Regions from separate parts of the Paenibacillus sp. FSL W8-0919 genome, predicted to be linked through region 3. Evidence: a T-box and tRNA genes for the amino acid it is inferred to sense, from the RefSeq annotation. Region 3 holds a T-box; the other regions hold tRNA genes.
The links. The T-box of region 3 lies ahead of NST44_RS23345 (glutamine--tRNA ligase/YqeY domain fusion protein). A T-box ahead of a tRNA ligase gene usually reads a tRNA of that ligase, here a tRNA-Gln.
Positions count from the first base shown of each region.

Region 1: it has a tRNA-Gln gene. The T-box ahead of NST44_RS23345 (glutamine--tRNA ligase/YqeY domain fusion protein) is inferred to sense a tRNA for this amino acid. The anticodon was not compared.
Region 2: it has a tRNA-Gln gene. The T-box ahead of NST44_RS23345 (glutamine--tRNA ligase/YqeY domain fusion protein) is inferred to sense a tRNA for this amino acid. The anticodon was not compared.

Region 1 is NZ_JBBOPV010000001.1:2,009,637-2,019,788, forward strand. It holds rRNA gene NST44_RS08675 (23S ribosomal RNA) at 1-908, shown strand, start outside; rRNA gene rrf (5S ribosomal RNA) at 1,142-1,258, shown strand; tRNA gene NST44_RS08685 (tRNA-Asn) at 1,269-1,344, shown strand; tRNA gene NST44_RS08690 (tRNA-Thr) at 1,348-1,423, shown strand; tRNA gene NST44_RS08695 (tRNA-Glu) at 1,461-1,535, shown strand; tRNA gene NST44_RS08700 (tRNA-Val) at 1,540-1,615, shown strand; tRNA gene NST44_RS08705 (tRNA-Gln) at 1,663-1,737, shown strand; tRNA gene NST44_RS08710 (tRNA-Lys) at 1,806-1,881, shown strand; tRNA gene NST44_RS08715 (tRNA-Leu) at 1,896-1,979, shown strand; tRNA gene NST44_RS08720 (tRNA-Gly) at 1,985-2,059, shown strand; tRNA gene NST44_RS08725 (tRNA-Arg) at 2,063-2,139, shown strand; tRNA gene NST44_RS08730 (tRNA-Pro) at 2,154-2,227, shown strand; tRNA gene NST44_RS08735 (tRNA-Gly) at 2,304-2,377, shown strand; gene ppc (phosphoenolpyruvate carboxylase) at 2,655-5,441, shown strand; gene sigW (RNA polymerase sigma factor SigW) at 5,706-6,275, shown strand; gene NST44_RS08750 (zf-HC2 domain-containing protein) at 6,537-7,151, shown strand; gene cdaA (diadenylate cyclase CdaA) at 7,411-8,238, shown strand; gene NST44_RS08760 (CdaR family protein) at 8,231-9,694, shown strand; gene glmM (phosphoglucosamine mutase) at 9,731-10,152, shown strand, end outside.
Region 2 is NZ_JBBOPV010000001.1:2,222,951-2,233,102, reverse strand. It holds gene NST44_RS09805 (peptide chain release factor 3) at 1-357, opposite strand, end outside; gene zwf (glucose-6-phosphate dehydrogenase) at 471-2,021, opposite strand; gene NST44_RS09795 (YwmB family TATA-box binding protein) at 2,159-2,947, opposite strand; gene NST44_RS09790 (response regulator) at 3,047-3,691, opposite strand; gene NST44_RS09785 (sensor histidine kinase) at 3,675-4,748, opposite strand; gene liaF (cell wall-active antibiotics response protein LiaF) at 4,798-5,442, opposite strand; gene NST44_RS09775 (PspA/IM30 family protein) at 5,617-6,303, opposite strand; gene NST44_RS09770 (PspC domain-containing protein) at 6,305-6,802, opposite strand; gene NST44_RS09765 (PspA/IM30 family protein) at 6,805-7,479, opposite strand; gene NST44_RS09760 (hypothetical protein) at 7,551-7,850, opposite strand; tRNA gene NST44_RS09755 (tRNA-Leu) at 8,221-8,300, opposite strand; tRNA gene NST44_RS09750 (tRNA-Arg) at 8,308-8,381, opposite strand; tRNA gene NST44_RS09745 (tRNA-Cys) at 8,393-8,466, opposite strand; tRNA gene NST44_RS09740 (tRNA-Gly) at 8,478-8,552, opposite strand; tRNA gene NST44_RS09735 (tRNA-Gln) at 8,561-8,635, opposite strand; tRNA gene NST44_RS09730 (tRNA-His) at 8,652-8,727, opposite strand; tRNA gene NST44_RS09725 (tRNA-Trp) at 8,748-8,821, opposite strand; tRNA gene NST44_RS09720 (tRNA-Tyr) at 8,829-8,914, opposite strand; tRNA gene NST44_RS09715 (tRNA-Thr) at 8,919-8,994, opposite strand; tRNA gene NST44_RS09710 (tRNA-Phe) at 9,013-9,088, opposite strand; tRNA gene NST44_RS09705 (tRNA-Asp) at 9,154-9,230, opposite strand; tRNA gene NST44_RS09700 (tRNA-Met) at 9,260-9,336, opposite strand; tRNA gene NST44_RS09695 (tRNA-Val) at 9,366-9,441, opposite strand; tRNA gene NST44_RS09690 (tRNA-Glu) at 9,507-9,581, opposite strand; tRNA gene NST44_RS09685 (tRNA-Ser) at 9,597-9,688, opposite strand; tRNA gene NST44_RS09680 (tRNA-Asn) at 9,694-9,769, opposite strand; rRNA gene NST44_RS09675 (23S ribosomal RNA) at 9,968-10,152, opposite strand, start outside.
Region 3 is NZ_JBBOPV010000001.1:5,167,580-5,177,731, reverse strand. It holds gene NST44_RS23380 (ABC transporter permease) at 84-1,001, shown strand; gene NST44_RS23375 (carbohydrate ABC transporter permease) at 1,053-1,928, shown strand; gene NST44_RS23370 (hypothetical protein) at 1,965-3,593, shown strand; gene NST44_RS23365 (DUF6528 family protein) at 3,590-4,477, shown strand; gene NST44_RS23360 (sugar phosphate isomerase/epimerase family protein) at 4,510-5,382, shown strand; gene NST44_RS23355 (DUF6528 family protein) at 5,408-6,442, shown strand; gene infC (translation initiation factor IF-3) at 6,612-7,100, shown strand; T-box leader at 7,166-7,432, shown strand; gene NST44_RS23345 (glutamine--tRNA ligase/YqeY domain fusion protein) at 7,507-9,204, shown strand; gene NST44_RS23340 (pentapeptide repeat-containing protein) at 9,279-10,136, opposite strand.

The sequences.
Region 1 (10,152 bases), 3.2 Mb from region 3:
TGGGCGCTGTCTCAACGAGAGATCCGGTGAAATTTTAATACCTGTGAAGATGCAGGTTACCCGCGACAAGACGGAAAGACCCCATGGAGCTTTACTGCAGCTTGATATTGGATTTGGGTACGATCTGTACAGGATAGGTGGGAGCCTTTGAAGCATGAGCGCCAGCTTGTGTGGAGGCGACGTTGGGATACCACCCTGATCGTATCTAGGTTCTAACCTGGTACCGTGATCCGGTACGGGGACAGTGTCAGGCGGGCAGTTTGACTGGGGCGGTCGCCTCCTAAAGAGTAACGGAGGCGCCCCAAGGTTCCCTCAGAATGGTTGGAAATCATTCGAAGAGTGCAAAGGCATAAGGGAGCTTGACTGCGAGACCTACAAGTCGAGCAGGGACGAAAGTCGGGCTTAGTGATCCGGTGGTACCGCATGGAAGGGCCATCGCTCAACGGATAAAAGCTACCCTGGGGATAACAGGCTTATCTCCCCCAAGAGTCCACATCGACGGGGAGGTTTGGCACCTCGATGTCGGCTCATCGCATCCTGGGGCTGAAGTAGGTCCCAAGGGTTGGGCTGTTCGCCCATTAAAGCGGTACGCGAGCTGGGTTCAGAACGTCGTGAGACAGTTCGGTCCCTATCTGTCGTGGGCGTAGGAAATTTGAGAGGAGCTGTCCTTAGTACGAGAGGACCGGGATGGACGTACCGCTGGTGCACCAGTTGTTCCGCCAGGAGCATGGCTGGGTAGCTACGTACGGACGGGATAAGCGCTGAAAGCATCTAAGCGTGAAGCCCCCCTCAAGATGAGATTTCCCAGTATGTAAGACCCCTTGAAGACGACGAGGTAGATAGGTTGGAGGTGGAAGTGCAGTAATGCATGGAGCTGACCAATACTAATCGGTCGAGGGCTTATCCTAAACAACACCCCAAAAAGTGAAGCGAAGCTTTGAAGCGGATGCCGAATACTTTTCGGGGACCCCGATCCAACATTGGGGAAATGCTACGGATTCTAAACAACGCAAAGACGTTTCGTATCTAGTTTTCAAGGTTCAAAAAATCTTGAAACGATTTTGAAGCTGCATGCCTTATCTAAGGCTTGATATTTTGCTGGTGAGCAATCATTGAAGCAAAGCGCAGCGCAAAAATCACGTTTGGTGGCGATGGCGGAAGGGTTCCACGCGTTCCCATACCGAACACGACCGTTAAGCCTTCCAGCGCCGATGGTACTTGGACCGAAGGGTCCCGGGAGAGTAGGACGCCGCCAAGCGAATACATATTCCCTGATAGCTCAGTTGGTAGAGCACTCGACTGTTAATCGAGTTGTCACAGGTTCGAGTCCTGTTCGGGGAGCCACCTGCTTCCATAGCTCAGTAGGTAGAGTGCATCCATGGTAAGGATGAGGTCACCGGTTCGATCCCGGTTGGAAGCTCCAGATCTTCTTTAGCAACTTAGAAGCAGCATGAACATGTGGCCCGTTGGTCAAGGGGTTAAGACACCTCCCTTTCACGGAGGTAACAGGGGTTCGAATCCCCTACGGGTCACCAACACGGAGGCTTAGCTCAGCTGGGAGAGCATCTGCCTTACAAGCAGAGGGTCGGGGGTTCGATCCCCTCAGCCTCCACCATTCATGTTTCAATCTTGAATTGGACATGCTAGTTACATGAACAATATTGGGGATTAGCCAAGCGGTAAGGCAACGGACTTTGACTCCGTCATGCATAGGTTCGAATCCTATATCCCCAGCCATTTTCACTTCAATTAAGGTGAAGATCAGCTTTGAAGGTGAACCGAGGTCTCGGCAGCGCCTTGAATGCGAGCCATTAGCTCAGTTGGTAGAGCACCTGACTTTTAATCAGGGTGTCGAAGGTTCGAGTCCTTCATGGCTCACCAGTGTTTTATCTTGTGCGCGTGTGGCGGAATTGGCAGACGCACTAGACTTAGGATCTAGCGTCTTTGACGTGGGGGTTCAAGTCCCTCCACGCGCACCATATTTGCGGACGTGGCTCAGCGGTAGAGCATCGCCTTGCCAAGGCGAGGGTCGCGGGTTCGATTCCCGTCGTCCGCTCCATTTGCGCCCTTAGCTCAGCTGGATAGAGCGTTTGACTACGAATCAAAAGGTCGGGAGTTCGAATCTCTCAGGGCGTGCCATTTTAAGTTCATATCGGGATGTAGCTCAGCTTGGTAGAGCACCTGGTTTGGGACCAGGGGGTCGCATGTTCGAATCGTGTCATCCCGATTTGCTTAAGTATTTGGTCCCGCAAAAGTAATCGGCGTTTGTTTCAAAGCTTAGTCTCACTTTTGTGGGTTGATATGCGGGTGTAGTTCAATGGTAGAACTCCAGCCTTCCAAGCTGGTAGCGTGGGTTCGATTCCCATCACCCGCTCCATAATATAGCAGGACATCACCATGTGTGATGTTTTTTTACATATCTGGACGATGTTTCTGCGAAGTGTTAATGTACTAAAGAAGAGACTTGCCAATGGCTTCAGGGCTTGTCGCATATGGGATGTTGGCGCTTTTCAAGGGAATGAATTTTGTCGTTCTGGCTAATTTTTTCGGTTGAAAAGTGAAGATTTTCGCCCGCATTTATTGTATGATGTTAGGAAGGCGTTATGTTCTAGAGATAAACCGCGTAAAAAGGGCTTTGAGATGGGAGGAGTAGCATGACTGAACTTACAGTAACCGCAAAGAGTAATTCCAACAATCTGCTGCGGCGAGATGTACGGTTCCTTGGCAATATTCTTGGAGAAGTTCTTGTCCACCAAGGAGGCAACGAGCTTTTAGATATAGTTGAGAAAATTCGCGAAACGAGCAAATCGTTGCGATCCGTATTTCTTCCTGAATTGTTCGCAGATTTTAAGAGAATCATCAGCACGCTGGAACCGGACATCCGTCATCAGGTGATCCGCGCATTTGCGATTTACTTCCAATTGGTTAACATCGCCGAGCAGAATCACCGAATCCGCCGGAAACGCGATTATGAGCGCTCCGCTGGTGAAGGCGTTCAGCCGGGATCCATTGAAAGTGCGGTCCAGGATCTGAAAGAACGCAACATTCCTTTTGAAGAAGTTCAAGAAATTCTCGAAAATCTATCCCTTGAGCTGGTCATGACAGCTCACCCTACTGAAGCGATGCGCAGAGCCATTCTCGACATCCATAAACGGATCGCCGAGGATGTGATGCTGCTGGACAACCCAACATTAACATTCCGCGAAAGAGAACAGCTGCGGGAGAAGCTTCTGAATGAAGTGATTACACTGTGGCAAACCGATGAGCTTCGTGACCGTAAGCCGACCGTTCTGGATGAGGTCCGAAACGGAATGTATTATTTCCATGAGACACTGTTTCACATTCTGCCAGAGGTTTATCAAGAACTGGAGCGTTGCCTGAATAAGTATTATCCGGGCCATCATTGGCATGTTCCGACGTATCTTCGTTTCGGATCGTGGATCGGCGGAGACCGGGACGGTAATCCTTCGGTGACGGCGGACGTGACCTGGAAAACCCTCGAGATGCAGCGTAAATTGGCAATCCGAGAATATCAGCGGATCCTGCGTGATTTTATGAAGTATCTCAGCTTCAGCTCGACCATTGTCAACGTATCCGACGAGTTGATTGCGTCCATTGAGAAGGACCGCCAAAACGTTACGCTGAAGAAGATGGAAATTTGGCACAATGAGAAAGAGCCGTATCGTATTAAGCTCGTTTATATGCTGGCCAAAATCAGTCATATTCTCGATGACGACATGATCGGCAGCGAGCGCTACCAGTCACCGGAAGAATTCATTGAAGATTTGAAGATCATCGACCGCAGTCTGCGCTTCCATTTTGCTGACTATGTCGCCGATACGTACATTCAAAAGCTGATTCGCCAGGTTGAATTGTTTGGCTTCCATACCGCAACCCTGGATATTAGACAACACAGCAAAGAGCATGAGAATGCGATGGCTGAGATTTTGCACAAAATGAACGTTACCAGTGATTACGTGCAATTAAGCGAAGATGAGAAGATTGCACTCCTGAACGGCCTGCTGAATGACCCTCGTCCGCTGACGACTCCTTATCAGGAGTACAGCGACAGTACGGAGGAGTGTCTGGAAGTGTACCGTACCGTATTCCGTGCTCAGAAGGAATTCGGCGTGAAGTGCATATCGAGCTATCTGATCAGTATGTCTGAGGGCGCAAGCGATATTCTGGAAGTGATGGTGTTCGCGAAAGAAGCCGGATTGTTCCGCAAGGATACGGACGGCACGGTTGTTGCCACCTTGCAGGCAGCACCGTTGTTCGAGACGATCGAAGACCTGCACGCAGCGCCTGAGATCATGCGTAAGCTCTTCAGCCTTCCGATCTACCGCGAAGCCGTAAGCGCGATGAATGACTTACAGGAGATCATGCTCGGCTACTCTGACAGCAACAAGGATGGCGGAGCCATTACGGCCAACTGGGAGCTTCAAGTGGCGCTTAAGGAAATCACCGCGGTTGCCAACGAATTTGGCATCAAGGTGAAGTATTTCCATGGGCGGGGCGGATCCTTGGGACGCGGCGGCATGCCGCTGAACCGCAGTATTCTGGCACAGCCGGCGTCCACGATTGCCGGCGGCATCAAGATTACGGAGCAGGGAGAGGTCATCTCGTCGCGCTATTCCCTGAAAGGGATTGCTTATCGAAGCCTGGAGCAAGCCACTTCCGCGCTCATTACGGCATCGATCAATGCACGTTATCCGGAAACCCAATCCGTCGATAAAGAATGGGAGGAAATCGCCTCCCGGATCTCGGAGGCAGCGCAGAAGAAGTATCAGGATCTGATCTTCCGTGACCCGGATTTCCTCAGCTTTTTCAAAGAATCGACGCCGCTTCCGGAAGTTGGCGAGCTAAATATCGGTTCACGCCCATCGAAGCGCAAGAACAGCGACCGTTTCGAGGACCTGAGAGCCATTCCTTGGGTGTTTGCATGGACCCAGAGCCGTTACCTCCTCCCGGCATGGTATGCGGCTGGTACGGGCTTGCAGAGCTTCTACCAAGGCAAGGAAGAGAATCTGAAGGTGCTTCAGAAGATGTACACGGACTATCCGTTCTTTACTTCGCTGATTGATACCCTTCAGATGGCACTTGCCAAGGCCGATCTGATCATCGCTAAGGAGTACTCCTTAATGGCGAAGGACGATACGTCACGCGAGCGCATCTTTGGATTGATCCAGGAAGAGTTCAACCTGACGAAGGATCTCGTCCTCAAAATTACCGGGCAGCAGGACATCCTGGATAATCAACCGGTCCTGCAGGAATCGATTCGACTCCGCAATCCTTACGTCGATCCGCTTAGCTACCTGCAGGTACAGCTGCTCAACGAGCTCCGCAGCTTAAGAGAGCAGGGGCAGGATGACGCTGAGCTGCTTCGGGAAGTGCTGCTTACGATTAACGGCATTGCCGCAGGGCTCCGGAATACGGGCTGATCCCGGCCAAAGTTGCAATGTATCGATAAAGCACGGCAAGACAACGATCTTCATGAACAAGGCGAGGCTCGCTCGAGCCTCGCCTTGTTTTATACCGGATCGATCGCTCTTATTCATTTTGGGAGCACGGGGCATGATAAGTTTTGATCCATTCGAAATTTTCGGTTGGATTTCTAATAGTTGTTGATTTTTAGAAACAGTTGAATTACCATTTGAATGATGCTTTTAAAACAACGTTACCCATCAGACCATTCTGGGGGAGTTATGGTGGAAAATTTGGATGTAAGACTGGCAAAGCTGGCCCGCAAAGGCGATCAGCGAGCGTTTGCCGAAATTGTGGAACTGTACAAGGATAAGATCTTTCATTTAGCATACCGAATGCTAAGCAACCGCCATGAGGCGGAGGACGTCGTACAGGAGACGTTCTTGCGTGTCTATAAAAACCTGGATCGTTATGACGAAAACCAAAAATTCTCGACCTGGATCTACCGGATCGGGACGAATCTTGGTATAGATCGGCTGCGAAAGCGCAAGCCTTCTTTCTCGCTGGATGCGGAACTGAACGACAGCGACGGTATGGACGGTTATTCCCTCATCCCGAGTGACAATCGCACACCGGAGAGTGAAACGCTTCTGTCGGAAACGCAGCGGATCATCCACCAAGCGATCGAGGGGCTTCCAGCCAAGTACAAGACGATCATGATCCTGAGGTATATACAGGATTTATCGCTGCAAGAGATTAGCGAGATATTGGACTTGCCTGTAACAACGATCAAAACGCGAGTCCACCGTGGACGTGAATTCCTTAGGAAAAAGCTGGAGCATAAATTGTAAGAAAAGCCGGGCCACTGCAGGGTGGTTTTTTCTTGCTGACCCAAAGACGGCGCCCGATTGGCGTTGTCGCCTAAGATACGGCCATGAATCGGCAAGGGCTGATTCCCACGATTCATCGGACTCTGCAGACAAAATTGTTTTTTTATCCGAAAATATTTGAAACATCCGTGACTCCTGCACGTATGAACAATAAGCAAGTCTTATGTCCCCCGACGGGGAATGGACCCAGCAAAGAGATTGAACGAAAGGATTGGCTCACAAATGGATTGCAAATTAGCCGTCTCTTTGATGCATGATTATCTGGATAATGACTTGTCCGAGCCGAAGCAGCTTGAATTGAAGCAGCATTTGCAGGAATGCGCCGAGTGCCGAGTCAATTTCGAGAAGCTGGAGCATACCGATATGCTTCTATTTTCCTTAACTCATCATGCGACGAAGCCATCAGATGATCTAGCAGACCGCATTATGGGCATGCTGCCTAAGCCTAAGAAGCAGAAGGCATGGGTTACCTGGGTTAGGAATCATCCTGCGCTTACGGCGGCAGCCATGTTTGTCGTGGTCATGCTCTTTAGCACCATCAGCTTCTGGAACCAAGAGAACCAGCTGGTTGTGAAGAGTGATGAATTCGAGAAGCTGGTGATTGAAGGTGACACGGTCATCATTCCTGCCGATCAGGTCATTGCGGGAGATATAACCGTTGAGAATGGGAAGACTAAGGTCTATGGCCAAGTGAATGGAAATCTCACGGTCATTGACGGGGAGTTGTTCCAGGCCTCCACCGCTCATATAGCAGGTCAAGTTAAAGATATTGATAAGGCAATGGATTGGATATGGTACAAAATCTCCAATCTGTTCACAGATGTCGCTTACCGATAAGAATCGCCTGCACCTTACTGAATACAAGCGCCTCTTTTCAGTGAAAAGACGGCGCTTCTTTTATTACAAAAATCTGCAAAAAGCAGGTTATGGACGAGGCATTCGCTTGCATCGGAAAGATTAACGTTATAACCTAGAGAGTGTAGAGTACATACTACATATATAGTCTCAAGCGTTATGCATGAGGACGTTCAAAAAGTTCCCAGTGAAGGGCAGATTTTTTGAACCCGCACTTAATGGAATTGACGGGGGTTGCTGTATGGAGTATTTCACGGATATGACCTGGGGAGAAACCATCAAGGATATAATCGATATTCTTATCGTTACCTATATTATATATCAAATGATTCTGCTCGTTCGGGGCACAAGAGCTGTGCAGCTGTTGAAAGGAATCTTGGTACTGGTCGTTATTTGGGCGCTCAGCACCTGGTTCGATCTGTACACGCTCAAATGGCTGATGAATCAGATCTTCACGTTCGGGGTGCTGGCCATCTTTATTATTTTCCAGCCAGAGCTTAGACGTGGACTGGAGCAGCTTGGCCGCGGCAAGTTCTTCGGACGAACGGCGGACGCCGATGAAGAGACCCATAAATTAATTAGCGAAACCATTAAGGCCGTTAATTATTTGTCGAAGCGAAAAATCGGTGCCCTCATCGTATTTGAGCGGACAACCGGCCTCAATGAGTATGTCGAATCCGGCATTCCGATGCGATCGGTGATCAGCTCGGAATTGTTCATTAACATTTTCATACCGAACACGCCGCTTCATGATGGAGCGGTTATTATCCAGAACGGACAGATTGCCGCGGCGGGCTGTTACTTACCCTTATCGGAGAATCCTTTTATAAGCAAAGAGCTTGGTACCAGACACCGCGCAGCCATAGGAATCAGTGAAGTGGGGGATGCGATCTCGGTGGTCGTATCGGAGGAGACCGGTCAAGTATCGTTAGCATTGAATGGGCAAGTGGTTCGGGATATCAAGGAAGAATCCCTCATCTCCAAGCTGTATGAGGAGATGCGTCCTGCCGCATCCACGAAGGAGAAACGCACGTTCTTCTGGAAACGGAAGGAGGGCCGTAATGGATAAATGGATTAAGAACAATACAGTCAGCAAGCTGATTGCATTGGCTGTCAGCATCTTGTTGTGGGCGATGGTTCATATGGACAGCGGCTCGCCTCCTCCCCCGACAACCTTCTACGATACCCGTGTGATTGAAGGGGTCAAAATTCAAACCTACGGGTTCGATGATGGCGAATATGCTTTAACGGGTATCGACAAAGACCGCGTGACGCTGGAAGTGAGGGGCAAACGGTCCAACATCACCCTGTTTACGGATGAGTACAAAGTAAAGCTTGACCTTAGCAATGTGAAGGAGCCCGGTACCCATACCCTTCCTTTAACTGCTTCCGTGCCGAACGGAGTGGAGGTCGTATCGATGGATCCCAGCATGGTTACGGTGACCGTAGAGAAGCGGGTCTCCAAGTCGGTGACGGTAAGTATTGGCACGAAGGGCGAGCCAGCCAAAGATTACCGGGCCGGGACACCCGTGCTGATCGACCCACGCCAAGTCACGGTGACGCTGCCGGAATCCAGGATGGAGAAGCTCGGTCAGGTGAAGGGGAATATTGAGCTGGACGGAGCCAAGGAGAACATTACGGAGAAACGCGTCAAGCTGACGGCATATGATAAGGAAGGCGTTGTGATGGAGGATGCGGTCATCGAGCCGAGCAGCGTAGCGGCCGAAGTGCCGATTGAGCCTGCCTTTGTGACGGTGCCGCTGGAGCTGAAATATACGGGAAGATTGGCCGAAGGGCTTGTGCTTTCCAAGGTGGATCAAAAGGTCAAGGAAGTCAAGTTGTTCGGGAGCAAAGAGGCGCTTGCAGGAGCAGAGACCTATATCGAAGCGATTGTGGATTTGTCTGAAATTAACAAATCAGGAACAACAGTACTTACGGCCGACTTGACGCCGCCTGAAGGTTTTGAGAAAATCGAGCCGAGCTCTGTCGAAGTTGAGGTTACGGCCGTATCGCATGGCGAACGGGTCATTAGCGGAATCCCGATAACCTTAAAGGGAGTAGCTTCGGGCCTGGAAGCTGTTATCCTTGAGCCCGAGGAGAAGTCGATATCACTTACGCTTACCGGAGCGCCCGACCTGCTGAATAGTCTGACTCCCGAAGATATCGGGGCTCAGGCCAATCTAGCCGGGTTGAAGGCGGGTATGCATGAAATTCCGCTTCAAATTACGCTTCCGGATTTCATTAATCGAGCCGACAGGAATCGACTGGTTGTGAAGATCGAGCTGAAGGACAACTCTACGCCGGTTACAACCAACCCGGGAACCACGCCGAAGGATGACGGCAAGGATAAAGACCAGACCGATCCGCCGAGTACCGGAACAGGCAATGAGCAGGGGAATCAAAGCGTAGCGCCGCCCGTAAATTCGGGAACGGATGCCAGCGGAAACGAAGAGGAACCGGCCCATCCACCGGCAGATGGAAGTGCTGACGATGGGGATACGGGTACAGAAACACCGAATGAGTGAAACATAAAGAAATGTAGATAAAGGGGAAGAGAACACATGGGGAAATATTTTGGAACAGATGGGGTAAGAGGGATTGCCAATCAAGAGCTGACTGCCGAAATGGCTTACAGCATCGGCCGCTGCGGCGGCTATGTACTAACGGGGGATAAGGAGAAGCCGACTGTCGTGATTGGCATGGATACGCGCGTATCCGGAGCTATGCTGGAATCTGCATTGGTGGCAGGACTACTGTCGATCGGTGCGCATGTTATTCGTCTAGGGGTTGTTAGCACCCCTGCGGTAGCGTACATTACAAGATTGTTGAAAGCCGATGCCGGCGTTATGATCTCGGCCTCGCACAATCCGGTTGAAGATAACGGAATTAAGTTCTTTGGCGGAGACGGCTTCAAGCTGTCCGATGAAACGGAGCTCAAGATTGAAGAGCTCATGGATGCGGAGAAGGACGAGCTTCCGCGTCC
Region 2 (10,152 bases), 2.9 Mb from region 3:
TTTAGCTACGTCGATCAACATGACGGCGCTGTCTGCAGCGGTCAGCGTACGGTACGTATCTTCACTGAAATCTTGGTGGCCCGGGGTATCCAAAATGTTAATCCGATGCCCAAGATAGTCAAATTGCATGACGGATGAAGTGACCGAGATACCGCGCTGCTTCTCGATTTCCATCCAGTCACTTGTCGCATGTTTGCTCGCCTTGCGCGCTTTAACAGTTCCCGCCAATCGAATGGCGCCCCCGAACAGGAGCAGCTTCTCGGTCAGCGTTGTTTTACCGGCGTCAGGGTGGGAAATAATCGCAAACGTACGGCGTTTATCCACTTCCTGCTTTAATTCATCGCTTAGCTTTGCCATCACACAAATCCCTTCATTACTAAAGTCATGTATATCATTGTACCACAATTGATACGCAAATCATCCCCACGCACGTGCGCATGGGGATGATTTTTAGGCATATATCGAACGCGTTATTCGCCTTTTAGCCAAACCACATTATCTTCCAGCTGACCGTTCACCGGCCACCAGTGGAAGCCGTCTTCCTTAAGAAGCTCGTCGGCCTTGGCCGGGCCCCAGGAGCCGGCAGGATAGGACTCCAGCTCACCCTGGTTCTCTCTCCAAGCGCTTGCGATGCGATCCACGAAGGACCATGCCGAAGCGACTTCATCCCAGCGGGTGAAATAAGTGGAGTCTCCGCGGGCAGCATCATGCAGCAGCCGCTCGTACGCTTCCGGCGAGTTAATGCCGACGATGCAGCTTTGGCAGAAATCCATGGCCACCGGCGCGATTTCCGATTCAGAGCCCGGCTTCTTGGCATTGATCTTCACATAGATGCCTTCCATCGGGTTAACGCGAATAACAAGCAGGTTTGGCTCAAGCGAATGCTTTTGGCCCAAGTATACGTTGTTCGGCATCCGTTTGAATTCCACGACCACCTCGGTCGTCTTGACCGGAAGACGCTTGCCAGTGCGGATGTAGAACGGAACGCCTGCCCAGCGGAAGTTGTCGACAAAGACTCTTGCGGCAAAATACGTCTCCGTATTGGATTCCGGGTTCACCTTATCCTCTTCCCGGTATGCCGGCAATTCCTTGCCGCCCGCAGAGCCTCTTGTATATTGGCCGCGAACGACGTTCTTCGCCACTTCCTCATGGGTAGCGTAAGGACGAAGGGAACGAAGCACCTTGACCTTCTCATCCCGAATGTCCTCGGCAAGCAGTCGGCTAGGCGGCTCCATCGCGATCATCGTCAGCAGCTGCAGCATATGGTTCTGACCCATATCCCGCAGGGCGCCGGCATGATCGTAGTAGCCTCCTCGCTCTTCTACGCCAACCGTCTCGCCAAGCGTAATTTGAACGTTAGCGATATGCTTGTTGTTCCAGAGCGGCTCGAAGAACGCATTGGCGAAGCGGATGACTTCGATGTTCTGAACCATTTCCTTCCCGAGGTAATGGTCGATGCGGTAGATTTCTTCTTCTTTGAACACTTTGCGAATTTCTTCGTTCAGCTTGGCAGCCGACTCCAGATCGTAGCCGAACGGCTTCTCGATCACAAGACGGTTCCAGCCTGCGCCTTCCAGCATGCCGCCCTTCATCAGGTTGAACGATACGCTGCCGAACAGCTCCGGTGCAAGAGCCAGATAGAACAGGCGGTTGCCCGGGATGTTGAACTTCGCTTCCAGCTGCTCCGTTTGTTCGCGAAGCTCACGGAAGCCGTCGATATTGTTAATGTCTAATGATTTATATTCAAAATGCTGCGCGAAGGCATTCCACTCCTGATCCTGCTCGGAACTGTACCGGCAGAATTCCTGGATGGAACGGTAAACGTCCTCCCGAAATTCCTCTTGGGTGCGCGGACGACGCGCCACGCCGATTACTGCAAAATCCTCTTCCAGTTTCCCTTCACGATAAAGACTGTAGATCGCCGGAAACAGCTTGCGTCTTGCCAAATCACCGGTCGCCCCAAAGATGAAAAATACCGCTCCCGGTGCCTTCAATGTATCTAGATTTTGTTTTTCAGCCATGGCTCCTCATTCTTTCTATGTAATATAGTGTATTTTTATGCATCTGGACTTTCTTTGATTTGATGACATTTTAGCACATTCATATCAACTATGCTATCTCATTCCGCATTTTTTCATTATAGTTTCAGATGCTGTTTTCAATATTCTACAGTAATGACGGGAAATCCGATCGTGATTCTACTACTTTTCTTCATCGAATCTTCATGCACTGCCAGCTGCATATGAATCGGTTGCTCCCCGCTTTTGACGAAAGTGCCCAGCGCTGGAGCTTCGTAGGATCGGCTGACCGTCTTTCCGTCTTCATAATCCTCCACCAAGCGCATCGTCAATGTCCGGCCAAGATCCCCTTCAAGCCGACCGATCGTCTCGGCAGCTCCTTCTTGCCTTGCGCTGTAGCCTTGAACGGCAGCATTCATCGCGGCCTCGACGCCGGCATGAGCCAGTTCATCCAGCACGCGCTGCTGCATCCCAATCATCCGCTCGCCCTGCGCTTCCCCTTCGGCGGTCAGCATTACCCGTACATAGCTTCCCCCTAGATGGGTAAGCGCCCAATCCATCTGGACCGGAAGGCCCTCGAGAGTCCCTTCGGAACGGAACACTTCGTTTCCATGCACCTTTCCTGCAGTGACTGCAGGAAGGCCGAGTGCCTGTGCAACCTGCTCAGCGGAAGCCATGGCTTGGTCTCTGGAGACCGCCTGACTTTCACCCTGCAGTTTAACGGTGAAGCGAACGTCCGAATCCACATGCTCCCGTCCAAGCTGGAGGAGAAGCCGCAAATCGCGCTCTGCTTGAGCAGCTGCGGCCGGTGCTTCATGAGCACTTCCGGACAACGGACTGGATTTTACGTCTGAAAATCCGACCAGTATTCCCACCAAGCTGCATAGCACCATTACCATCCCCAATATTTGAAATGATATTCTCCTCACCGCTCGTCACGCTCCCCGTGCAATCTATCAATCTAGTAAAAGGATCGCCGATTCGGGAGGAAAATATACAAGCAGGCATAAAAAAATGAGCCGGCTCTTCTACTCAGCCAACCCATTTTTGTACGCATATATAGCCGCTTGGGTACGATCCTCAACGCCAAGCTTGCCCAGAATATTCGTAACGTGAAATTTCACCGTCTTGATTCCAATGATAAGCTCATCGGCAATATCCTGATTCGATTTGCCTTGGGCGAGCAGACGCAGAACCTCCATTTCCCGGTCCGTCAAATCCTGATGAGCCGGAGCCTCGTTTTGCGGATGACGGAAACGATTCATCATCTTGGAAGCGACCTGCGACTCCAGAACCGACTGTCCGCGTGCCGCTGCGCGTATAGCGTCCGCAACCTCGGAGGCCCGGGATGTTTTTAGCAGATAGCTAAAGGCGCCGGCTTCAATGACCGGATACATCTTCTCGTCGTCCAGGTAACTCGTCAGCACAATCACCTTGAGATTCGGGAACTGCTTCATGAGCTGCCGGGTCGTCTCGATCCCGTCCATTCCATCCATCACCAGATCCATCAGCACCACATCCGGTTGATACTCCTGAGCAAGCCGGATGCCTTCCTCACCGCTGCCTGCCTCCCCTACAACTTCGATCCCATCCTCCGTGCCCAGCACGGCGGCGAGGCCGATCCGGACCATCTCGTGATCGTCCACCAGCAGCACTTTAATCGGTGTTTCCATCGCTATCCCCCCGTTTGCGTTCTTCATTCATCAGCGGTACCGTAATTTCAATACGTGTTCCTTTGCCGGGGGCGGTAATAAACTGAATGGAGCCCCCGATCTCCGTGACCCGTTCCTGCATGGTCGACAGGCCGTAAGAGGTTTGCTTCTTGTCATCCAGCTCAAACCCGACACCGTCATCGCGGAGCATTACCCGAACGGTATTCTGCCTCCGGTGAATGCGGATATCCATTTTGTCCGCCTTGGCATGACGAAGCGTGTTGGACATGGCCTCTTGAATGATCCGGAACAAGTGGTTCTCGATTCCCTTCACCAAGTGAATATCCTCGTCCATTTCAAACGTAATTTCCATCGGCACTTTAATCTGCAGTTCTTTAATCAGATCCCGCAGACCTTGCTCCAAGGCTTTACCCTCCAAATAGACCGGCCGCAAATGAAGGAGCAGCGCCCTCATCTCGGACTGGGCAACCGCCGACATTTCCTCGATCAGAGCCACCTGGCGCTGGGCTTTGTCAAAATCCTTATCCAGCGTTCTGCCAACCGCCGTGGCGGTCATCGAAATGGCGAACAGCTGCTGGGACACCGCATCGTGCAGCTCGCGGGCCAGTCGCTGCCTCTCTTCGACGATCGCCGTCACCCGGGCTTGCTCCGCCAGCTGGGCGTTATTGGTCGACAGCCGCTGCAAGGAGGAGACCTGGTCCTCCCAACGCTTGCTGATGCGCACCAGCTGCTCGCCCAGCCGTCCGACTTCGTCCTCCCCGATATCCGGCATCACATCGGTCAGACTACCCTTCTCCCAGCTTACCAGCGTTTCCCGTACAAGATCAATTCTTCGTTTGACCCGATATCCTTGATAAAACCCATAAATGGCCCCAAGACCGACCGGCAGAAGCACGATGGTGATCAGCGCTTCAATCCGCCCCTTCCAGGTCTCAAACGGCTGTAAGTACCCGTATGTATACAGCAAGTACAACACGATCAGCATGACAACCAATCCCAGAAGGGCTCCCTCGCGCATGCTACGGGTTATGATGTTTGCTTTTTTTTCCGTTTCCACGGGGCAACCCTCCTGATTGGTATCCAAATCCAATGTATGAATAAGTCATTTACGTCATTCGTATACTCAAATCTCCGCCTAAATACGAAACGATGAATTTCACTTTATATTCGCTCGTCTCATAGTTGGGAGATTGATAACGTACGCGATTCATGATGCCCGTCTCCTTCCGGTCGCCCATATGGATCGATCCGAACAGGATGAAGGCCTCGATTTCCACCCCGTAATAATCGGGGATCATCAGATCGATATCCCCAAGCAAACCGTGAAACATCATAACCGTATGACGCTCCTCCGGCAGAGCCAGGGACAGGTCCACATCAGCTTCTCCGAGCACATGCCATATGCTCAGACTGCGCATAACCCATGGCGACTGGTCCCAATCGAAGTTGGACATAAAGCTTTGCTTCTGGACATAGCCGGTTGTACCATGCGCCCGTCTGGATTTTCCGTAGAAAATGCCAAGCGAGATCAGGCTGACGCCGATAATCAGCATGAGGTGCTCCAGCATCAGCATGACAGCTCCGACCCCGAGCAGAATGTAGCCTCTCTTCACTTGGCCTGTGCGGACCTGAAGCACGCCTGCAAACATGAGCAACAGGGCGACAATGGTAAAGAAACCGAACCATCGGCCGAAGAGCATAATAAAACCTAAACAGATGAACCCTACTGCGATCCAGCGGTTTCGATCCATGTCGCACCTCCTTGATGACGAAATATAAAGCCGGGAAAAGCCATATCCATGAGGAGCCCCTCACGGTATGGCTTTGTCCTATACTACTCGGACTGCTTCATCCGTATAGCATATCATATGAACCCGGAATTTCGCATACGGTTTTTCATTTATTTTGCTAAGTTTCCTGAACAATTACTCCGATTTCGAGGTGTTGTTCAGTTTGTTCTTTAGCGCTTCCAGCTGCTCATCGACTTTCAGCTGCTTCTCGGCATCCACCGGGCTGGTGTAAGCCGCGTTGTTCGGACGGTATGGTGCGCGAAGCACGTCCGCTTCTGCCTCCATTTGCATGATTTTTTCCTCCATGCGGTGGAAGCCCATCGAAGCGCTGCCGCTCTCAATCGTATGCAAGCTGCTCACTTGAGACATTTGCTTCTTGGCTTTGGCCATTTGCGCACGAGCTACGAGCTCATTGCGCTTGTTGCGCATTTTATAAAACTCGTCTTTCATTTGATGAAGCTGGGCAACCAGTTCTTTAGCTTGGGATTCCGATTGCAGGTGCAGCTCGGAGTACTCGGTAACTTTTTGATCGAAGTAGATTTTTTCCTCCAGAAGCTTGCGTGCAACTTCTTCCTGACCGTTCTTCAGAGCCAGCTCGGCTTGTGCCTCGCGCTGTGCAGCCATCTTAACCGCTTCGTCCACGCGCTGCTTCATCCGACGCTCATTCGCCATTTGCTTCGCTACGGTTACTTCAGCCTCGTGAATTTCTGCTTCCATGTCGCGCAGATACTGGTTCAACATCACAATCGGGTCTTCTACCTTATCCAGCAGCTCATTCACCGACGCCTTTGTCATATCTTTAATTCTTTTAAATACTCCCATGTTACTTATCTCCCTTCTCATAATCCGATAGTTTTTTCTTCAACTCTTCAATTTCTTTTTGCAATGCCTTCTTCTCGATGTCTTGCATCATCGCATCCAGACCGGAATCGGCGGATGCGTTATTCCGGGGACCATAGCCTGGATCCGGCCGGCCGGATCGATCATATTTCGGTCCAAAGCCGCCTTCATTCGGATATCCTGGACGACCATAGTTATCGTTATAGCCGTTATATCCGGGTCCAGGTGCATCATTGAAACGATAGCCTCCATGTCCTCCATGTCTTCCATGAGGTGCGTATGGATCGTGGTAATACGGCGGCTCTTTGGAAACAACCAACGACGCGATCAGGTAAATTAATAGTGTTGTACCGCCAGTGAAAAAGATACTGACTACAAATATAATTCTGAGGATGGTCGATTCGACTCCGAAATAATCGGATAGGCCGCCGATCAACCCGGTAAACATTTTGTCTCGGGTAGAACGGTACAATCTAGTCATGATTACTCCTTTCCGCTGTCATTCAGCTTTTGCTTCAAACGGGCAAGCTCCTTTTCGAGTACGGAAGAGACGGTATTGCCTGCCTGCTCCACATACTCCTGGCCCATCCGGCGTAAATCGCGCAAGCTTCTGGCTTCAAGCTCCCAATCGCTGATGCGATCCTCGAGCCGGTTGAACATCTTCGGAACATCTTGACCACCGTATGCACCGGTGCGTTCATTCATCTTCTGCTGCAGACGGAGTGTCTCCATTCGGGCAACATAGTATTGACGCTTGCTGTATACGGTTTGATACTCCATGCGGAGCTCCCCGAGCTGCTCTTCAATCTCTCTCAGCGATTCCAGGCTGGTAGACAACAAGCCTTGGTATTGTTCAATCTTTTCTTCATAGATCAGCTTCTCTTGAAGTGCCAGCTTCGCCAGATGATCCTCACCGGCTTTCAATGCAAGCAGCGCTTGTTCCTCACGCTTATCCCGCATCGTCTCGGCTTGGTCAACCTGCTGCTTCAGTTGCCTGGAGTGAGTCTGGCATTGCTGCAGAAGCTTCTCGGCTTCCGTGATGTCTTGTCTTGTCGAATGAAGGAACTGGTCGATCAATCTGACCGGATCCTGACTCTGCTCGAGTCTTTCATTCAAGGTTGCAACGGTAATATCTCGTATCCGTCTGAAAACACTCATTTGGGTTTAGCCCTCCTCTTCTATCAACTTCTTATCCTTAACTTCAGCTGGCTGTTATCCTATAATCGCATTTAGTAACGCGGTCTTCCCTTCTTGAATCGGGACAACCCATAGATGATCAGGATAATACCGAGTACCGGACCGATGAGCCAAGACAGCTTACCCATCAACCAGATGACGCCGATACCGAGAATGATCCACCCGATCAGAGCGTTGCCTCTCCGAATTCCGTAATATCCCAAAGCGATCATCAGAACGGGAAGCAAAAGACTGAACAACCATCCGAGCAGAGGAGCGAATACACCCAGAAGAATCAAAACCCCTAAACCAATCAGCAGGAGACTTAATCCGTTTCCTCTCGAATATCTCATTTATACACCGCCTTTCTGTCGTTTGATCGTTGTTTATGTGTTCAACCTTATGACTCTATTCTAGGTAATTTCACGCTTCACTAAAACGGACTGCGGACGGTTTTTGCACCTAGACCTAAGTCGGGGCCTTCTATAGACCTGCGTCCAATCCATTCCTGGCCCATTTTAAAGCGGGCCGGATCGCCTATTCGCCATTGCATCCAAACGGTGCTCGATCCATAGAAACCCGCGCTCTTCTTTCATAGGAACAACGCACTTCGACAAGAAGCACATCTCACTGCAGTTGAACGCTGTCATACCAACCGATCATCAGACGAAAAACGCAAAAAAGGAATGCAGACGATAATCGTCTTGCATTCCTTTTGCATGATGCCGGTGAAGGGACTCGAACCCCCACGGTTTCCCTCACGATTTTGAGTCGCGCGCGTCTGCCAATTCCGCCACACCGGCATAAAAGCGTGCCCTAAGAGATTCGAACTCCTGACCTTTTGATTCGTAGTCAAACGCTCTATCCAGCTGAGCTAAGGGCACAGATTGGTAAATGGAGGCGCCACCCAGATTCGAACTGGGGATAAAGCTTTTGCAGAGCTGTGCCTTACCACTTGGCTATGGCGCCACAAATAAAAATGGAGCGGACGACGGGAATCGAACCCGCGACCCTCGCCTTGGCAAGGCGATGCTCTACCGCTGAGCCACGTCCGCAGAAATCATGGCTGGGGATATAGGATTCGAACCTATGCATGACGGAGTCAAAGTCCGTTGCCTTACCGCTTGGCTAATCCCCAATATGATTTTGAAATATGGGGCGATCGATGGGACTTGAACCCACGAATGCCGGAGCCACAATCCGGTGCGTTAACCCCTTCGCCACGACCGCCATATTTATAAATTTTCGATTGGCAGGGGCAGCAGGAATTGAACCCACACTAACGGTTTTGGAGACCGCTGTTCTACCTTTAAACTATGCCCCTATAAAACTGGTGGAGGATGATGGATTCGAACCACCGAACTCGTAAGAGAACAGATTTACAGTCTGCTGCGTTTGGCCACTTCGCTAATCCTCCATAGTGGTGCCGGCGAGAGGACTTGAACCCCCAACCTACTGATTACAAGTCAGTTGCTCTACCAATTGAGCTACACCGGCGTATGCAATTGTGAAACATGGTGGCTCGGGACGGAATCGAACCGCCGACACGAGGATTTTCAGTCCTCTGCTCTACCGACTGAGCTACCGAGCCTTACGCTCTTCGTGACTTCGACGAATCCCATATCGGACACTCATCTCATCCCAAAAGTTAAAAAATGGCGGAACTGACGGGATTCGAACCCGCGATCTCCTGCGTGACAGGCAGGCATGTTAGGCCTCTACACCACAGTTCCACGAGGCACTATCGCTAATGCGATATAATTGGTTGCGGGGGCAGGATTTGAACCTGCGACCTTCGGGTTATGAGCCCGACGAGCTACCGAACTGCTCCACCCCGCGTCATTATAAAAGGGTTACATTGTTATTTATGGTGGAGGCTGAGGGGATCGAACCCCCGACCCTCTGCTTGTAAGGCAGATGCTCTCCCAGCTGAGCTAAGCCTCCGTAACAAAGCGATTTCTATTATACCAGATAACCGGCGACGAAATCAAGTCTTTTTAAAAGAAAGATGGTGACCCGTAGGGGATTCGAACCCCTGTTACCTCCGTGAAAGGGAGGTGTCTTAACCCCTTGACCAACGGGCCTTACTTAAATAATAGTGGCGGAGAGAGAGGGATTCGAACCCTCGAGACGCTTTTGACGCCTACACGATTTCCAATCGTGCTCCTTCGGCCAACTCGGACACCTCTCCATAAATGGCTCCCCGAACAGGACTCGAACCTGTGACAACTCGATTAACAGTCGAGTGCTCTACCAACTGAGCTATCAGGGAACATTATTCAGTTCAAGTGATGATTTGATCACCTGAAAACTAGATACGAAACGTTTTTGCGTTGTTTAGAATCCGTAGCATTGTCCCAATGTGGTATCGGGGTCCCCGAAAAGTATTCGGCATCCGCTTCAAAGCTTCGCTTCACTTTTTGGGGTTTTTGTTCATGCTTCCGTAGCGAGCTTTACTTCGTAAAGCTTTTAGGATAAGCCCTCGACCGATTAGTATTGGTCAGCTCCATGCATTGCTGCACTTCCACCTCCAACCTATCTACCTCGTCGTCTTCAAGGGGTCTTACATACTGGGAAATCTCATCTTGAGGGGGGCTTCACGCTTAGATGCTTTCAGCGCTTATCCCGTCCGTACGTAGCTACCCAGCCATGCTC
Region 3 (10,152 bases):
AGGATCGTACATATGGTTTACCTTCAGCGCACCGTATACTTGGAGCATTAAAAGATAACGCCATGAAAGAGAGGGCAGATGCGATGGAGAAAAGCTTATGGGCGCGGATGGTGGAGCATAAATACATGTACTTGCTCGTGTTTCCGCTGCTAGTGTTCTACATCCTGTTCGAGTATGTCCCGCTGTATGGCCTGCAGCTTGCCTTCAAGGAATTTAATTTCGCCGAGGGCGTATGGGGCAGCGAATGGATTGGACTGGCCAATTTTCAAGAGATCTTTTTATTGGATGACTTTTGGACGGCGTTCCGAAACACGGTCATCATTGCACTTGGCCGGCTAATCTTTGAATTTCCCGTACCGATTGTAGTTGCACTGCTTCTGAATGAAGTCCGAACGGCCAGACTAAAGAAATTTTATCAGGTTGTGTACACGTTTCCGCACTTTTTATCTTGGGTTATCGTTAGCGGAATTCTCGTTAATTTTCTGGGCTCGTTCGGCGTACTGAATCAATTGCTGGACATATTGGGGTTTGAAAAAGTCAGCCTGCTGGTAGACCCCGAATCATTTCGCGGTCTTTTGTTCGGCAGCAGCATTTGGAAGGATATGGGGTGGGGGACGATCATTTATTTGGCGGCCATCGCCGGGATTAATCCGTCACTCTACGAAGCGGCCAGCATCGATGGAGCCAATCGGTTTCACCAGATGCGATATATTACCTGGCCGTCTCTAAAGAGCACGGTTGTGATCCTGTTGATTCTGCAAATCGGCAATACGATGAGTTCCGGTGGGAGCGGGTTTGACCAAATTTTTAATCTGTACAACCCGGCTGTTTATGAAAAAGCGGATATTCTCGATACCTATGTCTACCGAAGGACTTTTTCGGTCGGCGACAGCTATGGGACGTCAACGGCCGTCGGCTTGTTTAAATCCATCATCAATCTTGCGCTGCTGGTAGCGGCAAACCGCGCGGCCAAGAGGTTGGGCCAGGATGGTCTCTACTAAAGCATGCCAAGCTGCGTTGCTGCTTGTATTTCGGGTGAAAGGAGGACGCCAATGAAACCGAAAGCGAATGGAGCCGATTACATGATTCACATCCTGCTTATGCTGATGGCCGTCATGACCATTCTGCCCTTTTACAATGTATTCATCACTTCATTTGCCGATCCGGCGTCGGTCGTTAAGCAGCAGTTCTATTTAATTCCCACCAGCTTTAATCTCAGCTCATACCGTATGCTGCTTGACGGCAGTTATGTCGGGAAAGCGCTGTTGAACTCCCTCATTGTCACGGTGTTCGGAACGTCGGTTAATATGCTGGTGACCACATGCGGAGCTTATGCCTTGTCCAAGAAATCCATGCCCGGCCGCTCCATTATGATGGCAGGCATCGTATTTACGATGCTCTTTTCGGGAGGACTTATTCCATATTATTTGACGATTAAGGGGCTTCAGTTGATCAATCACTATGGAGCCATGATATTCCCTGTAGCAGTCAGCACCTTCTTCTTGATTGTCATGATCAATCACTTTCGCACGATCCCGCCGAGTCTCGAGGAGTCCGCTAAGATCGATGGGGCGAATGATCTGTATATCCTCTTTCGCATCGTCATTCCGATTTCCAAGCCGACGATTGCTGCGATTACCTTGTTTTACGCGGTCGCCAGATGGAACGAATGGTATAATGCGATGCTGTTTATGACTGACACCGATAAGCATCCCATGCAGCTGTTCTTAAGGAACATGCTGGCAGACGTAACCAAGATGGCCAGGGACGATATGGGCGCGGCCATGATGTCGCAGCTCAATCAGGGCTACCCCGACGGGATCAAAATGGCAAGCGTCATTATAACCATGGTGCCGATTATGCTGGTGTATCCATATCTGCAGAAACACTTTTCGGCAGGCGTAACATTGGGTGCTATCAAAGAGTGACACATATTCACGAATATCGATGGGGGAGGTTTTACTATGCAAAGCGTCCGCTGGCAAGGAAAATCCGTTTTGATCGCGATCATGATCCTGGCTCTTGTCATTACAGGTTGCACCGGGAAGGCAGGCAATAGCGAGGCTGGAGAAGGTGGATCCGGGGGAGGGAAGAACGGGAAGAAGCTGGATATATCGGTCTCTTTTTTTAACATCGGGCTCGCCTTTCCGAACCGTGAAACAGACGAATATTTGAAGCAGCTCGAAAGCAAATTTAATGTCCGTTTCGTTGACAAAGTGATCAGCTATTCGGATTACAAGGAAAAATATCAGCTCTGGAGCGCCTCCGGCGAGCTCCCCGATGTGTTCAGTCACGATATCATTAACTCGGAGACGTATTATTCCTGGATTAAACAAGGGATCATTCGCGCACTTCCAGACGATCTCAGTCCCTATCCGAATGTAGCCAAGGTGCTTTCGCTCGACGAAACCAAGTCGCTTCGTGTGGACGGGAAGGCCTATATGATTCCGCGCCTGACGTACCGGGATTATGATACATGGGCGATGGAACGTTCCTTGATCGTCCGCAAGGATTGGATGGAGAAGTTAGGGATTGCGGATCCCGTTACCTACGATGATTATTTGAATATGCTGAAGGCTTTCGCCAAGGATGACCCGGACGGAAATGGCAAGAACGATACGGTTGGTCTTACCTTCCGGTCGGCTGCGATGCTGGCTCCCATTGCCGGAGGCACCTTTCCACACCTGCTGAACAGCTCGTGGGTGAAGGAGAATGGAACGTATATCCCTTACTATGCCTCCGATAAGATGAAGACGGTCGTCAAGCAGATGCGCCAGCTCTTTACGGAAGGCGCGATCGATCCGGATTTTGCCATTATGAAAACAAACGACGGGATTGAAAAATTCGGCCAGGGTAAAGTGGGCGCGATCTCCATGCAGGCTACTCCGAACGGTTTAGCCAAGCTCAATGCGGCATGGAGCAAATATAACAAGGACACAAAGTTTGAGGATATTGCCCACATCATTCCGGTGACATGGCAATCGGATGACGGAAACCGATACCGCTATACGGCCGTTACGTTCTGGTCGGAAAGCTATTTCAGTGCTCGAGTGAACGACGAGAAAATGGACAGAATCCTGCAAATATACGATTATCTGCTCTCTGACGAATTTATCAGAAATAAACAGTACGGAATTGAAGGGAAGGACTATACCATAGAAGGCGAGAAGATCACGATTACGCGAGAGAAGAATGAAGAGGGCGAATTTAAAACGATTGGCAGCTTGTATCCGTCCTTCAACCTGTTTGGTTCGCTCGCGGCTTGGGGACAAGAGCTCGAATTCGTAGAGAGTGAAGTCAACAATATTGCATATGGAGAGAAGCTGTCGAGGATGTCGAGGGAAGGACTGAAGCAGCGAATCGCCGAGCATGTCCCCGTGCCGACCAATTATCAGCTGGAACTGCTGTATACCCCGGCCAAATCGAAGCTGAGCGCCATAAATCCGACGGAGGATTTGACTAGGGTCATGCTATCCAAGGAGGACCCGGTAGCGATGTGGGAGAGCATTGTGGCAGGTTACGAGAACAAAGGCTTGTCACAGGCTATACAGGAAGTAAATGAAGCTGTGCGAGAGCAGGGGCTCGACAAATGAGCGACAGTCAGAGCATGGATTATCCGATTGCCTGCACAGACCAGAAAAGCCATCGAATCCTGGTTTTCGCCCCGACAGCGCCCGATTGGAACATGGACGAATCATTGATATGGTCCTGGTCTCTCTTAGACGTGGACGGATTCAGCGAGCTCCTTCCGGCATGGGGGCTGCCGACTGAAGCCAAGCTTCGGCATGATCCGATTCGCGGTGGGCAGTGCATGATCGTTACGGATTCTTGCGGGCTTGCAGCGATCATTCCTTATCCCGGAGGAAAATCCCTCATATGGGGGGCCTGCGTAGGCGGCAATCCTCACTCGGCCGAGCTGCTTCCTAACGGGAATCTGGCTGTGGCGGCCAGTACAAGCGGTTGGGTCAGGATCTATGCTTCTTCCCAAGGGCTAACAGATCAAGTTTATGCCGAGCTTCCGCTTCCTGGTTCGCATGGTTTGCATTGGGATTCTCGCCGAAATGTATTATGGGCTCTAGGCGATCATGATTTGGTAGCCCTCCGTCTCGAAGGAACAGATGATCAACCGGAGATCGCGGTGGACGATCGGGTTCCCCTGCCAAGCAGGTACGGCCATGATCTCCAGCCCGTGTGGGGAAACGACGATCGCTTGTGGATCACTACGGTTTCGCATGTCTACCAGTACGTCATACCATCCGGTCGGTTTGTGAGTGAATATGCGGATTGCCCGTTTGTGGATTGGCATGATGTGAAGAGCATCGGCAATCAACCTTCTGGCGTAATCGTTTCTGCTGCGCCCAAACCGGGAGGACTTTATGAATGGACGACGGACGAGATCCGCTTACACGGGACATCGAATCGGATCCGCAAAGGGACAGCGATATACAAGGCTAGGATTTGGGCCCCGGGATATTAGCCCGTCTATGATCACAATAAGGAGGCTGGAGCATGACTTCACTAAAGAAGCATCGGTCTGTCCTATCGGATCATCCTTCCAGGTGGCCGCTTGGAACATCGCTCTCGTTAAATGATTGGGCCGATGGTCATGTCGATATTGAAGCTGTTCATCAAGCCGGCATTAAGGTTATCGAGCTGGCTTGGCGAAACGATGCCTTCGATCTGTTCAATCCGGTGAATGAGCGGACCTGCAGATTTTGGATCGAGAATAGTCGAGAGCTTGGAATCAGCATTTGGACGCTGCATCTGCCTTATGGCCCCGCCTTCGATATATCGGCCGTCAGCGAAGCGGCTTCTGTCGAGGCTTCCCGCTTATTATGCCGGTTGATGCAGCTTGCCCATGAATGGGGCATTCCCATGGTTGTACTCCATCCAAGCTGGGAGCCAATTACGGATGAGGAACGTCCGCAACGGCTGGAAGCGTGCAGGAGGGCATTATCGGTGCTGGCAGATGAAGCGGAAGCGCTCGGCATACGGATCGCAGTTGAATGCTTGCCGCGCACGTGCCTCGGGAATTCGGGCCGGGAGATCGCAAGTCTGCTTGCAGCGGATCCTCGGCTCGGCATATGTTGTGATGTCAACCATCTTCTGCTGGAAGCCCCGGAATGCTTCATCAGAGAACAGGGCGAACGCATCTTCACGGTCCATATGTCGGATTGCGACGGTCGAGATGAAAGACACTGGATGCCGGGCATGGGCTCCATTCGGTGGGACGAGGTTTTGCGAGCATTGGTTCTGCACGATTACCAAGGTCCGTTTATGTTCGAGGTCCGCAGACCTGTTCCTTCGGAATTGGCAGCTTGCTGGGAACGATTGATCAAAAGCTATGATCTTGCTTATCCGAAAGCAATCGAACTTCCGTGAACACATGATGAAAGGAAGGGATCAAATGAATAATCGGAAGAAGATGACATCCCGGCTGCGCCATTTGCTGCTCGCTGCTGGTATCTCTCTGGCTGCCCTGACTCTCTTTATTGCCGGGGATAACCTAAGAATGAGCTGGGTGGACGCATCTTCGCCTCTCCAGGAGGATTATGATATCGCTATGAGCGATCAAGCGTCCAAAAAAATATTGGTGATGGACCCTGGCGTCTCTGATTGGAATGATTCCAGGGCCGTTAAATGGTCTTGGGCACCCAGTGCATCCAACGGCTTCGCTGAGTTTACAGCCTATTGGGGATTGCCGACGGAAGCACGGATTAGAAACAGCGCTTTCTTCGGAACCCAGGTTATGCTCGTTACCGACTCAAGGGGATTGGCCGCGATTATTCCATATCCTGCAGGAAATTATAAGCTCTGGGCAGCGAATGTAGGCGGCAATCCCCACTCCGCCGAACTTCTGCCCAACGGCAACATTGCCGTTGCAGCAAGCACTGGAGGCTGGGTACGGATTTATACATCGTCTCAGAGCTGTCATTCAATGACATACGCAGAGTATCGTTTGGAGAGCGCTCACGGCGTATCTTGGGATCCGCATAATGAAATATTATGGAGCCTGGGAAATGGGGCGATCGTTGGGTTGAAGGTAGGGGGAACAGCCGCGAGCCCGACGTTGACCGAGCATGTTCGACTGGATGTTACCCGCTTGAACGGGCATGACATACAACCGGTGTATGGAGACCTTGACCGATTGTGGGTGGCATCGGGTGGGAAGGTATATCAATACGTCAAATCGACCAATTCGCTCGATCTTACGTATGCGGGAGCTGACGAGATCAGCCGGGTGGGCGTAAAGGCTGTCGGTAATCAGTCATCAGGCCAGGTGGTGCAAACGGTCGCGGATGTCGCGAAGAATCCGGTCGGCGGCTGTACGCTTTACACGTGGTGTACGGATTCGGCAGACTTTTTCCTTCCGAGTGCAACGCGTACCAAGACCGGTGCTGCATTCTACAAAGCACGGATACTGAATCCTAACTATCAGTAGTTGAAGATAGCCGGGATCGAGAGCCCATATCCCTTTCAAAAGCTCTTAAGGCGACGAGTGAGGAGATGCTGCTGAGGATCGTCCAAGCGATGTGCTTGGGCGATCTTTTTTTGCCTGGTATGGTATGCTATCCTTACGTATCAGGGATGGATCTGAAGGAGGCAATCGGATGTTGATGATGAACGAGAAAATAAAAGCACGCGAGGTTGAACTGACGGGACTCGACGGTGAGGACCTCGGCATCATGCCACGGGACGAGGCATTAGCCCTGGCGAAAGCGAATAAGGCGGATTTAGTGTGCACTTCGCTGTTCAGCAGCCCTCCGCCATGCAAGCTGGTCAGCCGAGGAATGGCCAAGCAGGAGGCCGCGAAGGAGAAGAAAGGACAGAAGCCGGCCAGCGGTCCGATCAAAGTGAAAGAATTTCGCCTCACCGTACATATCGAGGAGCACGACTATGACACCAAGCTGTCTCAAATGCAGAAGCTGCTTGAATCGGGCAAGGCGGTCCAGCCGATCATCCGCATTCAGGGCAAGGAGGGCGATGCCGCCAGGAAGCTGCTGGAACGGTTGATCCACGATCTGGCCGGGAAGGGAACGAAGGAAACCGGCATCCAAGTGAGCGGCAAACAGGCGACGGTGAAGCTGCTCCCGGTGTAAATGCCACCAGGCGTGCAATTCCATGATTTACTTTTGCGTTCTTTGATGATACTATAATTCAAATTATAAACGCGATGAAGAGAAGAGTAGACGAGTCAGGATTCCCTGCAGAGAGCCCCGGCAAGCTGAAAAGGGGCGGGAAACCCTTCGTTGAACCAAGCCTCTGAGCGGCGCATCGGAACTTGTGGTTTACATAAGCAGATGGTGCGACAGGAGCTCCTGTTATAGAGCTAGGGTATAAGCCGTCAGCCGATGGCCGTACCTGATGAGACCGGTATCGTGAGATATCGGCAAATAGGGGTGGCACCGCGAAATCAAATCTCGTCCCCAAGACATTTGTCTTGGGGGCGGGATTTTTTGTCGTTCCAGAGGAAATGAACATGTTAATTTAGAGGAGGTTGTACCCATGAGCACTGACAAAAGAAACGAAGCTATGAAGTCCGACTTTCTGACGGACATTGTGCGGGAGGACATCGCGAGCGGAGTGTACAGCAGGCCGATCGCGACGCGTTTCCCGCCCGAGCCGAACGGTTATCTTCACATCGGAAGCGCATATGCCATCCAGGTTAACCATTCGATCGCTGACCGGTTTGACGACAGGTTTAATCTGCGCTTCGATGATACGAACCCGCTTAAGGAAGACGTTAAATATGTGGAGGCGATCAAACAGGATATTGAATGGCTTGGATTGAAGCCGGATGTATATTTCGGATCGGATTACTCGCAGCAAATCTACGAGGCCGCAATCAAGCTGATTCGCAAGGGCAAGGCCTATGTCTGCGACCTTAGTCCGGAGCAGATAACTGCTTACCGGGGAACGCTGACCGAGCCGGGGAAGGATAGTCCATACCGAGGCCGGACGGTGGAAGAAAATGAGTCCTTATTCAAGCAGATGAAGAATGGAGAGTTTGCAGCCGCCTCGAAGGTGCTTCGGGCGAAGATCGATATGGCATCGCCTAATCTCAATTTGCGGGATCCCGTACTGTACCGGATTATCCATGCGGAGCATTACCGAACCGGAAATGAATGGTGTATCTACCCGATGTATGACTTTGCCCATCCGATCCAGGATGCCATTGAAGGGATTACGCACTCCTTATGCTCGGCTGAGTTCAAGGATCACCGCCCGCTGTATGAATGGGTACTGAGGGAGCTTGATATTCCGGAGCCTCCCAAGCAGAGGGAATTCGGCCGGCTGAATATTTCGGGAACGGCTACGAGCAAGCGATATTTGAGGGAGCTGGTTGATGGGGGTTATGTCGACGGTTGGGATGACCCAAGACTGCCGACACTGCAAGGGTTGCGCCGTAGGGGCGTGACTCCGGAAGGGCTTCGACGATTTCTCGAAGAGCTTGGCGCGCTAAAAAATCCTAGTACCGTGGACTCGGCGATGCTGGAGCACTTTGTCCGCCAGGATTTGAAGATGCGGTCCCTGAATGCCATGGCTGTGATGCACCCGCTGAAAGTGGTCATCACGAATTTTCCGGCGGACCGGACGGAAATGCTTGTTCTGCGGAACCATGAAGGCGATGAATCCCTGGGAACCAGGAAAGTCCCGTTCACCAGGGAACTGGTGATCGAACGGGAGGATTTCATGGAGGATCCGATCGCAGGGTTTCACCGGCTGTCGCCGGGGCAGGAGGTGCGGCTGAAGGGAGCTTACTTTATCCGCTGCGAGGAAGTCGTAAAGGACCCGTTAACCGGTAAAATAACCGAGCTGCACTGCACCTATGACCCGTTGACACGAAGCGGAAGCGGGTTCAACGCAAGGAAAGTCAAGTCGACGATTCACTGGGTATCCATGAGTTGCGGGATCCATGCAGAATTGCATCTGTATGATCGCCTTCTGAAGGAGACCGCTGTTCTTGCAGAATCCGGCAACGATTGGAAGGAGCTCCTGAACCCGGCATTGTTGATTCGGGTGGAGACGGCTTTTCTTGAGCCGAGCCTAAGCAATGCCTCATTCCATCAAACCTACCAGTTCATCCGACACGGCTACTTCTGTCTCGATAACAAGCACGCCCATTCCGGGCATCTTGTGTTTAACCGCGTTGTGCCGTTGAAGGATTCGTGGAAGAGGCAGAACAGCGACATGTTCAAATGACCATGTATGCGATGCATTAAGCTTTGCGAACGCTAGGAATAGAGTTGCATTCGCTGCATTCCATCGGGAACGAATCAGGCCGGCCAATGTTCAGGATGCGTTAACGAAGGCGGGAGCTTCGTGCTCGCATCCCCGATGGCGGCTTGGACTTGGGCTTGGGTTAGGAAGAGGCATCCGGTCAGATTGGCTCCCCGAATGTCCGCATCCCGGAAATCCGCGCCGATCAGATCGGCTACCCTCAGATCCGCGCCGCGCAGATCAGCTGCGATGAGATAAGCCCCTCTCAGATTGGCATATCGAAGATCTGCGCCCTTAAGCTTGGCGCCGATCAGATCCGCACCCCGGCCGCCGATGTTGTTCCTGACGGGAGGACCGGTGTGCTTACGGCGAGCATTCTCCCGGACAAGCTCGCTTGTCCGAAGCAGGAGCAAATTGACTTCGGCCCGATGAGCTGCCACATCGAGCTTCAGCAGAGCTGGCGGAGGGAGAAGCGTCATCCGCTCGGTCTCCTCCAGCGCTCGTTCGATATCGGCATGAATTTCTTGCGCCGGCTGTTGTTCCAATGCTTCGCTTAAATACCATAACAGCTCGTGGAGCTGCCGCATTATCGGGAATACCTCGAACATTTCCTTGGCGGTCTCAGTTGACTGCCGCCAGTCGCGTCTCTGGTAAGTAAGCTGGGATACCTTCTGTCCTGCGCCAAAGCAATCGAAAACGGTGCAGCCGCGGAAGCCCTTTTGTCTAAGATGATCGTGGATGGCGCAGCGGAAATCGGCTCTCAGATTGCTGCAGGGTGTTCCGGCGTTCTTATTCACCGCAAAATCCGATGATGCCGCGAAGGGCAGCGCCACGCAGCATAAGCCGAAGCAGCTGGAACAGTCCGATTGCAGACTATGCCGCAGCGATTCGGATGAGGTTTGTTTGTTCGTCATGAATGATATGAATCTC